DNA from 2 places in the Azospirillum mesophilum genome. Region 2 is predicted to be linked to the other one. Evidence: predicted binding sites of a transcription regulator. Region 2 holds the regulator's gene; the other holds the start of a gene.
The links. The regulator LexA, encoded in region 2, represses DNA repair genes until DNA is damaged. The targets are predictions, from matches to a motif close to ATGTTCTANTTTGGTTC.
Positions count from the first base shown of each region.

Region 1 (4,991 bases), on a different contig from region 2:
GTCAGGCTGGACGGCGTGATGCCGGTCAGCGAGACGCCGGCGTTGGCCAGCGCGAAGACCGGCAGGATCAGGAAGGCCACCCAGGGGTGCAACGCGTGCTCCAGCCGGTGCAGGGGGGAATCCTCGTGCCCGTTCTCGTGCCCGTCTTCCGCCCCGTTGCCGTCGGCGCGCAGCGGGATGGTGAAGGCCAGGGCCACGCCGGCCAGCGTGGCGTGCACGCCCGACTTCAGAACGCAGACCCACAGCACCAGCCCCAGCAGCATGTAGGGCGTCAGGCTGCGCACCCCGATCAGGTTCATCCAGAACAGCCCCAGCCCGGCGATGGCGGCGAAGCCCAGCGCCATCGGCACGATCCCGTGGCTGTAGAAGGCGGCGATGATCACGATCGCGCCCAGGTCGTCCATGATGGCGAGCGCCAGCAGGAAGATGCGCAAGGACGTCGGCACGCGCGAGCCCAGCAGGGCCAGAACCCCCACCGCAAAGGCGATGTCGGTGGCCGCCGGGATGGCCCAGCCCTGCAGGGTCACCGGGTCGCCCCAGTTGAAGAAGACATAGACCAGCGCCGGCGCCGCCATGCCGCCCAGCGCCGCGATGCCCGGCAGCATGGCCTTGGCGCGGTTCGACAGCTCGCCGGCCAGCACCTCCCGCTTGATCTCCAGCCCGACAACCAGGAAGAAGATCGCCATCAGCCCGTCGTTGATCCACAGGATCAGCGGCTTGTCGATGCCGACCCCGCCCGCCGTGACGGTCACCGGCAGGGCCAGCAGCGCCTCGTACAGCGGGGCGGCGGCGGAGTTCGCCCAGACCAGGGCGACGGCGGAGGCGATCATCAGGGCCACCCCGGCGGCGGCCTCGTTCTCCAGGAAGTCTCGGATGGCGGGGAGTTTCATCGCGGCTCTTCTCGGTTGTCCGGCAGGTCTTCGCGGTGGGGCTTCGTCAGGGGATCAACACGAAGGGCGCCGAAGGGTGCTCTGGAATCGTAAGAGCCGGGATGTGGGGGTTATCGGCCGAAAGGTGAAGCCAAGCCCACGCCGGATTGCGGCGAAACGCCGCGCCGGCCGGTGTGTTTGGAACCTAAATCATTATTAATGAAACAGTTTCATGGGCTGTTTGTTGGCCATAGCCACGCCAACGAACGGCCATATGTCGATTGCTCGCTGGCGCGGGGGCGGCTGGTGCGCGAAGAATGCGACCACCAACGACAAAGACCCGACGGCAAGTCGGGACATACGCCAAGAAAACTGGCGCCAAGAAAACTGGCCAGGATTTGGGAGGAATTGATGGGAACTTTGTACTGCGCGTGCTGCGGCCAACCCTTCCAGCGCACGTCGGCCCGCGGCCCGGCGCCGCTCTACTGCTCGCGCGACTGCCGCCGGCAGATGGAGGTCCGACGCCGCGTCTGGTCGTCGATGGAGGCGGTGCCGTCCACTTCATCCATTGCCCCGGCCCAGGCGGCCTGGGGGCTGCGCCGGCACGGCGGCCGCCTCGGCCGCGCGGCGTCGGCCTGACGGGCTCCATCAAGACAAGCCATCATGAGAGGGCACCCCCGGCGGGTGCCCTTTGCGTTTCGGTCCTTTCCCATTCGCCCGCTTTTTGCACATTTTGTTGTCGGACCGCAGGGACCCCCTCTAAAACGGGCCAACGCCCACACCATATGTGTGGTCGTCCCCAAGGAAGGGCTTCACCGAACACGGCCATGACCCAGACCACTCGATCCACCCGCACTCAGCCTCGCTCTCCGGCTCGCGCCTTTGCCGCCATCGCCCTGGCGCTGGCCGTCGCGCTGACCGCCGGCACCGCCGACGCCCGCGCGGGCAAGAGCAGCTCGATGGGCAGCCGCGGCACGCGCACCTACGAGGCTCCGGCCACCACCAACACGGCCCCCCACACGGCCGCGCCGATGGAACGCTCCATGACTCCGGCCCCCTCGCCGGGCATGCAGCAGCGTCCGGGCATGGGCGCGCCGGCCCCGGCCCCGCAGCCGGGCGGCTTCTTCTCGCGCGGCGGCTTCCTGCCGGGCCTGATGGGCGGCCTGATCGGCGCCGGCATCGGCGGGCTGCTGTTCGGCGGCGGCTTCTTCTCCGGGCTGGGCAGCTTTGCCGGCATCCTGGGCTTCATCCTCCAGATCCTGCTGGTGGTCTTCCTGGTCCGCCTCGCCATCCGTTTCTTCCGGAACCGCTCCGAAGGGGCGGCCCGGCCGATGGGCATGAGCATGGGCAGCCCCGGCACCGCCTACGCCGGCCCGACGCAGGGTGCCCCGATGGGTGCTCCGCTGAACCGCGACCCGGCGGACGTCGGCTATAACCCCCTGAATGGCGGCCCCCTGAATGGCGGTCCGGTGGGCGGTGGCGCCGCGTCCGGGTCCCGTCCGGGCGTCGGCCGCGACGACGTCGGCATCGGCCCGGCCGATTACGAGGCGTTCGAGCAGACTCTGGTCACCGTCCAGACCGCCTACGGGCGCGAGGATCTGGCCGCGCTCCGTTCCGCCGCGACGCCGGAGATGGTCTCCTACTTCGCGGAGGAGCTGGCCCAGAACAGCAGCCGCGGCGTGGTGAACAAGCTGTCCGACGTCCGCCTGCTCCAGGGCGACCTGGCCGAGGCGTGGCGCGAGGCCAACATGGAGTACGCCACCGTCGCCATGCGCTTCTCGCTGGTCGACGCGACGGTGGACCGCGTCACCAACCGCGTGGTGGAGGGTGATCCGAGCCGCCCGGTCGAGGCGACGGAGATCTGGACCTTCACGCGCTCGCGCGGCGGCCGCTGGCTCCTGTCGGCGATCCAGCAGACCCGCTGATCGGTTCCAATCCACGCTGTTGAAATCTGCAAAGGGGTGCCCGAAAGGGCGCCCCTTTCGTTTTTTCCGGACTCCTCTGGACGGGCGGGCCGTGTTAGAACATATCAGGAACATAAACCTGTCGAACGGACGCGAGTCATGCCCGATGTCCAGCCTTCCGCAGCCATCCAGTCCCCGCCGGGCCAGTCCTCTCCGGGCCAGTCCCCTCCGGACCGCGCCGCGCTGCTTGCCGATCTGCGCGCCCGCATCCAAAAGATCGAGGGGCTGGGCGGGGACAGCGCGCGCCGACTGCCCTTCGGCGTGCCCGATCTCGATTCGGCCTTGCCGGGGGGAGGGTTGCCGCTCGGCTGCCTGCACGAGGTCGCGGCGGAGGACCCCGGCGCCGGCACGGCCTTCGCCGCGGGGCTGCTCGCCCGGCTTGGAAGCGTTGCGGGGCCTGTGGTTTGGCCTGTGGTTTGGATCGTGCGCGGGCGCGACCTGCACGCCGCCGGGCTGGCCGCCTACGGGCTGACGCCGGACCGGCTGATCGCCGTGCGCGCGACCCGCGACGCCGACGCGCTGTGGGCCATGGAGGAGGCCTTGCGCTGCAAGCGCCTGTCGGCCGTGCTGGGGGAGACCGGCGCGCTGGACCTGACGGCGAGCCGGCGACTGCAACTCGCCGCCGAGTCCTCCGGTGTGACCGGAGTCCTGTTGCAGCTCGGCCCGCGCCGGTCTTCCGCAAGCGCGGCGGTCACCCGCTGGCGCGTCGCGTCCGCCCCCAGCGCGCCGCAGGAACCCGGCGTGGGAGACCCGCGCTGGTCCGTGGCGCTGGAGCGCTGCCGAGGCGGCCGTCCGGGCGCATGGTTGCTGGAATGGCGCGACGGCGCGCTCGCGGCAGCCACGACAGTGACGACGACACCGAAGCGGACGACACCTGCGCCGGCGACCGCTCAGCCGGTCACGCGCCTTCCGGTCGGACGGCTGGCCGATGTCGCCTGATGTCCGTCACCGCGTCAGTAGTCGGTCGCCCAATCGGGCTCCTTGCGCGCGGCCTCGCCTTCGGCGTCCGCGTCCAGGGGATAGGGCGTGTCGTCCGCGTAGAGCGGAAGCTGGCGGGCGAACTCCGCCGATTGCTCGGCCCGGCGTTGCTCCAGCAAGCGAGCGGCCAAATGAGCGGGCAGCATGGCAGGCCTCCTTCTGAGCGTCGGGGGAGCCTCGGGGAGCGGTCCTATGACCGCCCTCGGCCCACCCCGTCCTGTGTGCCTGATTGCTATCATGCAAGCTACGGGCCTATGAGTGAGCCAGATCACCTCTTTCGGAAACTTTAACGCCGTCTGTTCCTTTTTAAGGGCGGTCGGCCCATAGTCCTCGCCACTAGGCCCCGCCACCGCGCTTTCCCCGATGCCCTTTCCTCCGAGACCGACCATGGACGCCGAAACCTGCTCCGCCTGCCTAAAACCTCAGCACCTGTGCGTTTGCGAGGCGGTGGAGCCGATCGACAACGCCGTTTTCCTGCTCATCCTCCAGCACCCGCAGGAAAAGCGCGAGGCGCTGGGGACGGCGCAGATCGCGCATCTCCAGTTCAAGAACTCGGCCCTCAAGGTGGGTCTCAGCTGGTCGAACCTGAAGCGCATCCTGGGCCGCGAGGTCGATTACAAGCGCTGGGGCGTGCTCTACCTCGGCCCGGTCAAGCAGGGCGACAACGCGCCGAAGGCCGAGGTCGCCGTGGTGGACAAGAACGGCAGCGTCCAGAAGGACAGCGATCTGGTCCTGGCTGATCTGGAAGGCGTCATCGTGCTGGACGGCACCTGGAGCCAGGCCAAGACCCTGTGGTGGCGCAACCCGTGGCTCCTGAAGTGCCGCCGGATCGTGCTGCACCCGCAGTTCCGCTCCCTCTACGGGCAGGCCCGCAAGGAGCCGCGCCGCGAGAGCGTCTCCACCCTGGAGGCCGGCGCCTTTCTGCTGTCCCGTCTGGAGGCCGACCCGACCGTCCTGGACCGCGCGCTGAAGCCCTTCTCCCTGCTGCTGAAAAAGCTGCGCGCCCCGCGCCCACGCCGGGTCCTGCCGCCGAAGGAGGCACCGGCGGCGTCCGTGGACGCGGACGCTCCGGCGAACACGGCCCCGACGAACATGGCCGAAGGGGAGGGCGGGGCGCCTTGAAGGCAGTAAGGAATTTCCTTACTATAATGCCATCCGCTCATGGAGGCCGTCATGATCA
Region 1 is NZ_JBPXMQ020000001.1:323,807-328,797, forward strand. It holds gene nhaA (Na+/H+ antiporter NhaA) at 1-890, opposite strand, end outside; gene ACSVC7_RS01560 (hypothetical protein) at 1,281-1,508, shown strand; gene ACSVC7_RS01565 (Tim44 domain-containing protein) at 1,697-2,794, shown strand; gene ACSVC7_RS01570 (ImuA family protein) at 2,933-3,772, shown strand; gene ACSVC7_RS01575 (hypothetical protein) at 3,787-3,957, opposite strand; gene ACSVC7_RS01580 (tRNA-uridine aminocarboxypropyltransferase) at 4,199-4,933, shown strand; gene ACSVC7_RS01585 (AbrB/MazE/SpoVT family DNA-binding domain-containing protein) at 4,985-4,991, shown strand, end outside.
Region 1: the regulator LexA is predicted to act here: its motif matches at 2,892-2,908, upstream of ACSVC7_RS01570 (ImuA family protein).

Region 2 (4,991 bases):
GACGGGTCGCGGTCGCGCCAGCGGCCGTCGTAGCGGATCGGCTGGCCGGCCGCCTTCTGGGCCGTGCGCATCTCGTCCAGCTCTTCGGGGCTGGTGTAGCAGTAGTAGGCCTTGCCGGCCTCCAGCATCTGCTTGGCGACCTCGGCGTGGCGGTCCTTGCGGGCGAACTGGCTGACGGCGTCACCGTCCCAGTCCAGGCCGAGCCAGGACAGGCCGTCGAGGATCGCGTCCACCGCGGCGTCCGTCGAGCGCTGGCGGTCGGTGTCCTCGATGCGCAGCAGGTACTTGCCGCCGGTGTGGCGGGCGTACAGCCAGTTGAACAGCGCGGTGCGGGCGCCGCCGATATGGAGAAAGCCGGTGGGCGACGGGGCGAAACGGGTGACGACGGTCATCGGTGGCTCAATTCCGGGTTCAGCACTGCTACAGTGGTGCGGTGGTGTAACACATTAGGCGCGTGTGGGGCATTTGCCATGCGCGCATGGGCGCCAGAATAGGCCAGAATGGGATGGCGTGGCGGTGACCGAAGGTCTATTGGACGAGGATGGGGCGTACCCTGCGCAGGACGAGCCCCGTCCGGGACCGGTCGCCCGTGCGCTGGGCGGGCTCGCCGGGCTTCTGGCCGCCGAGCGGGAGCGCTGGGCGCTCTGGGCGCCGGTCGGCGTCGGCGGTGGCGTTGCGCTGTATTTCGCGTTGCCCACCGAACCGCCGCTGTGGCTTGGGCCGTCCGCAACCATCCTGTGCCTTCTCGCGCTGTGGGTGTTGCGCCGGCGGCTCGGTGCCGTGATAGGGTCCGTGGCGCTGCTGAGCGTCGCGCTGGGCTTCGCCGTGGCGCAGACCCGCACCGCGATGGTCGCCGCCCCCATCCTGACGCGCGACGTGGGACCGGCCATGGTCACCGGGCGCGTCCTGTCGGTGGAGCGGCAGCCGGCTGGCGCGCGCATGCTCGTCGGCGATTTGTCGGTCGACAAGCTGAAGCCGGAGGCGACTCCGGCCAAGGCGCGACTCCGGCTGCCGGCGAAGTTCGTGCCGCCGGAGGCCGGGACCGTGGTCCGGATGCGCGCGGTCCTCCATCCGCCGGCACCACCGCCGGAACCGGGCGCCTTCGACTTCCAACGCCGGGCCTTCTTCCAGGGCTTCGGCGCGGTGGGATTCGTGCTGGGCACGCCGGAGGTTCTGAACGCGCCGCCGGTGTCCGGTTGGGACGTCGTTACGGTCGCCTTCGACCGGGCGCGCGCGGTGATCGCGGAGCGGGTGCAGCGCGCCATTCCCGACCCGGTGGAAGCCAGCGTCACCGCCGCCCTGCTGAATGGGGAGGAGGTGGCGATCCCGGAACCGGTCATGGACGCCTTCCGCAACAGCGGCCTCGCGCACCTGCTGTCCATCTCCGGCCTGCATGTGGGCATCGCGGCCGGCATCGTCTTCTGGGTCGTGCGTGCCCTGCTGGCGCTGGTGCCCTGGATCGCGCTGCGCTGGCCGATCAAAAAGATCGCGGCGGCGTTCGGCATCGTCTCCGCCATGGCCTACACGATGCTGGTCGGGGCGCCCGTGCCGACGGTGCGGTCGGTGCTGATGACCGGGCTGATCATGGGGGCGGTGATCGCCGACCGATCACCGCTCAGCATGCGGCTGGTCGCCTTCGCCGGGATCGTTACCGTCCTGATGGAACCGGAAGGCATGCTCGGCCCCAGCTTCCAGATGTCCTTCGCGGCCGTGGTGGCGCTGATCGCCGTCTTCGAGGTCGCGAATCCGGTGCTGGTTCGGTGGCGAAAGGGGGCGGGATGGCTCCTCCAGGGTCTACTGCATCTGGCCGGCATTGCCTTCACCAGCGTGATCGCGACGCTCGCGACGACACCGTATTCGCTGTTCCACTTCCAGCAGGTGGCTTTCTACGGCGTGCTGTCGAACATGGTTGCCATTCCCGTGACCTCCGTCTGGGTCATGCCATGGAGCCTGATGGCCTATCTGCTGATGCCCTTCGGGCTGGAGGCGCCGGCGCTGATCGCGATGAACTGGGGCGACCGGCTGGTGATCTGGACGGCGGAGGTCACCGCAGCCCTACCCGGAGCCGCCATCCTCATCCCGGCCATGCCCGGTTGGGGCATCGGGGCGGTGACGGGCGGCGGCCTGTGGCTGGTGATCTGGAGCGGGCGTTGGAGGATGCTCGGCCTCGTGCCGATAATGGCCGGAATGTTGTCGCCGGCGCTGACTCCTCGACCGGACATCCTGGTCACCGGCGACGGAACGGTGATGGCCGTCCGCACGGCGGAGGGACATCTCAGCCTGTCGGCCAAGGCCGACGGACGCGCGGCGGAAACCTGGTTGCGGCGGGACGGGCGCGAGGGGCCGGCGGATGTTTGGCCGCCGGAGGGCGTCAGCCTCGACGGGCGGCTGCGTTGCGACGTGTTGGGATGCGTTTACCGGCTGAACGGCCGGACCATCGCTCTGCTGCGCACGCCGGACGCCTTGCCGGAGGACTGCACCCTCGCCGACGCGGTGATCATCGCCGAACCGGCGCGTGGGTGCCGGGCGCCGCTGGTCATCGACCGCTGGCGCCTGCGCCGCGAGGGAGCGCAGGCGCTGTACGTCTCCATGAAGGGCGTACGCGTGCAGAGCGTCCGGGACGTACGCGGCGACCGCCCGTGGACGATGCCGCGTTGATCGTCCGTAGTCTCAGTACTTCCGAACCAGCCCGACGAGACGGCCCTGGACGCGCACCCGGTCGGCACCGAAGATGCGGGTCTCGTAGGCGGCGTTGGCGGGTTCCAGGGCGATGGTGTTGCCCTTGCGGCGCAGCCGCTTGAGCGTCACTTCGGCTTCGTCCACCAGGGCCACGACGATGGAGCCGTTCTCAGCCCCGTCGCAGCGTTGGATGATCACCGTGTCGTGGTCGAGGATGCCCGCCTCGACCATCGAGTCACCGGCAACCTCCAGCGCGTAGTGGTCGCCCGTGCTGAGCATGGCGGCGGGAATGTCCACGTAGGCCGAGTTGTCGCGCAACGCCTCGATGGGCGTGCCGGCGGCGATGCGGCCGTAGAGCGGGAGTTGCACCGTTTCCGACGCGGGGTTCGCCTCGCGGCCGGCGAAGGCGAAGTCGCCCTTGATGACGTTCGGCTGGAACTTGGCGCGCGGGGGCCGGCCGCGGCCGGCCTCCAGCCCCTCCGGCAAGCGCAGTACCTCCAGCGCGCGGGCGCGGTGGGGCAGGCGGCGGATAAAGCCGCGTTCCTCCAGGCCCGTGATCAGGCGGTGGATGCCGGACTTCGACTTGAGGCCGAGCGCGTCCTTCATCTCGTCGAAGGAGGGGGACACACCGCCCTGACCAAGCCGCTCGTGGATGAAAAGCAGCAATTCATGCTGCTTGCGCGTGAGCATTTGTGCCTCCCGGCCGGTGCCGCACTGGACATGGAACAAAAGTAAAACGTTCCACTCTGTTCTAGTTTGGTTCCCAACCGCCGTCAAGCCCCGGAAGACGTGGCCCAACACAATTCCGCGGCATCTTTTACAGAGAGAGTACACCGCCCGAGAGTGGGATGACCGGAACGCGGTCGCCGGGCTCTGCCGCCGGGGCGTTGGGCGGGCGCCGGATCAGGCAGTCGGCCTTGGCGAGGCGCGACATCATGGCGTTGTCCTGGCGCGGGAAAGGCGTCGCGACCGCGTCCCCGCAGGAATCCAGGGTCAGGGCGGCGCGCACGAAGTCTTCGCGCGAATCGTTGGCCTTCAAGGGCGCGTCAAGTCTTGCCCATTGGGGAGCGTCGTCGGTCGGCAGTCCCTGAAGAACGCGCAGGATCGGCTGCAGGAACAGGACGGCGGCCACGCCCGTGGACACCGGGTTGCCGGGCAGGCCGAGCAGCGGCACCGCACCGCCCGTGCCGAACATCATCGCTTTGCCCGGCTTCATGGCGACGGCGGTGAACGCGAGGCTGAGGCCGCCCAGGACGTTCCGCACGAAATCGTAATCGCCCTGGGACGCGCCGCCCGTCGTCACCAGCAGGTCGCAGCCCGCCGCGCCGGCCGCCATGGCGGCGAGGCTTGCCGGGTCGTCCTTGGCGATGCCGAGATTGTGCGCGATGCCGCCCTGAGTCGCGACCAGCGCGCAGAGGCCGAGCGCGTTGGAACTGACGATCTGGCTCGGCCCCAGCGGCTCGCCGGGAAGCGCGATCTCGTCGCCGGTGGCCAGCACCGCGACGCGCGGGCGCCGGTGCACGCGCAGCCACGGCACGTTCGCGCAGGCCGCCAGCGCCACATCGCGCGCGGTGATCAGCCGGCCCTTCGGCAGAAGCTCCTCGCCGACGGAGAAGTCCAGCCCAGCGGGGCGCACGAAACGGCCGGCGGGCACCGCGCGCCCGATCCGCACGCGATCATCCTCGGTCTCGGTGTCCTCCTGCATGACCACGGCATCGGCACCGGCGGGCAGGGGGGCTCCGGTGAAGATGCGCGCGACCTCGCCCGGCCCGACCGTTCCGGTGAAGGCGTGGCCGGCGGAGGCCTCGCCAACGCGGCGCAGGGTGACCGGCGCGCCGGCCTCCGCCGTTGCAATGTCGGCGGCGCGGACGGCCCATCCGTCCATGGAGGAGGCCGCGAAGGGCGGCTGGGTCAGGCGGGCGACGAGCGGTTCGGCAAGCACGCGGCCCAGCGCGTCGGGCAACGCCACCGTCTCCGCCGGCAGGGGCGAGAAGGCGGCGAGGACGCACGCGCGGGCCTCCCCGACTGAAATCATAGCGGCCGAAATCACGGGGCGGCTCCCCACTCGCCGCTCTTGCCGCCGGCCTTGTGGACAAGGCGCACGTCGGTGATGGTCATGCCCTTGTCCACCGCCTTGCACATGTCGTAGACGGTCAGGGCGGCGATGGACACGGCGGTCAGCGCCTCCATCTCCACGCCCGTCTGGCCCTTCAGCTTGCAGGTGGCGGTGATGTCCACGGCGTTGCGGTCGGGGTCGCAGGTCAGGTCCACCTTGACCGAGGTGAGCGCCAGCGGGTGGCACAGCGGGATCA
Region 2 is NZ_JBPXMQ020000007.1:129,060-134,050, forward strand. It holds gene gltX (glutamate--tRNA ligase) at 1-392, opposite strand, end outside; gene ACSVC7_RS10180 (ComEC/Rec2 family competence protein) at 517-2,658, shown strand; gene lexA (transcriptional repressor LexA) at 2,671-3,369, opposite strand; gene ACSVC7_RS10190 (molybdopterin molybdotransferase MoeA) at 3,497-4,729, opposite strand; gene moaC (cyclic pyranopterin monophosphate synthase MoaC) at 4,726-4,991, opposite strand, start outside.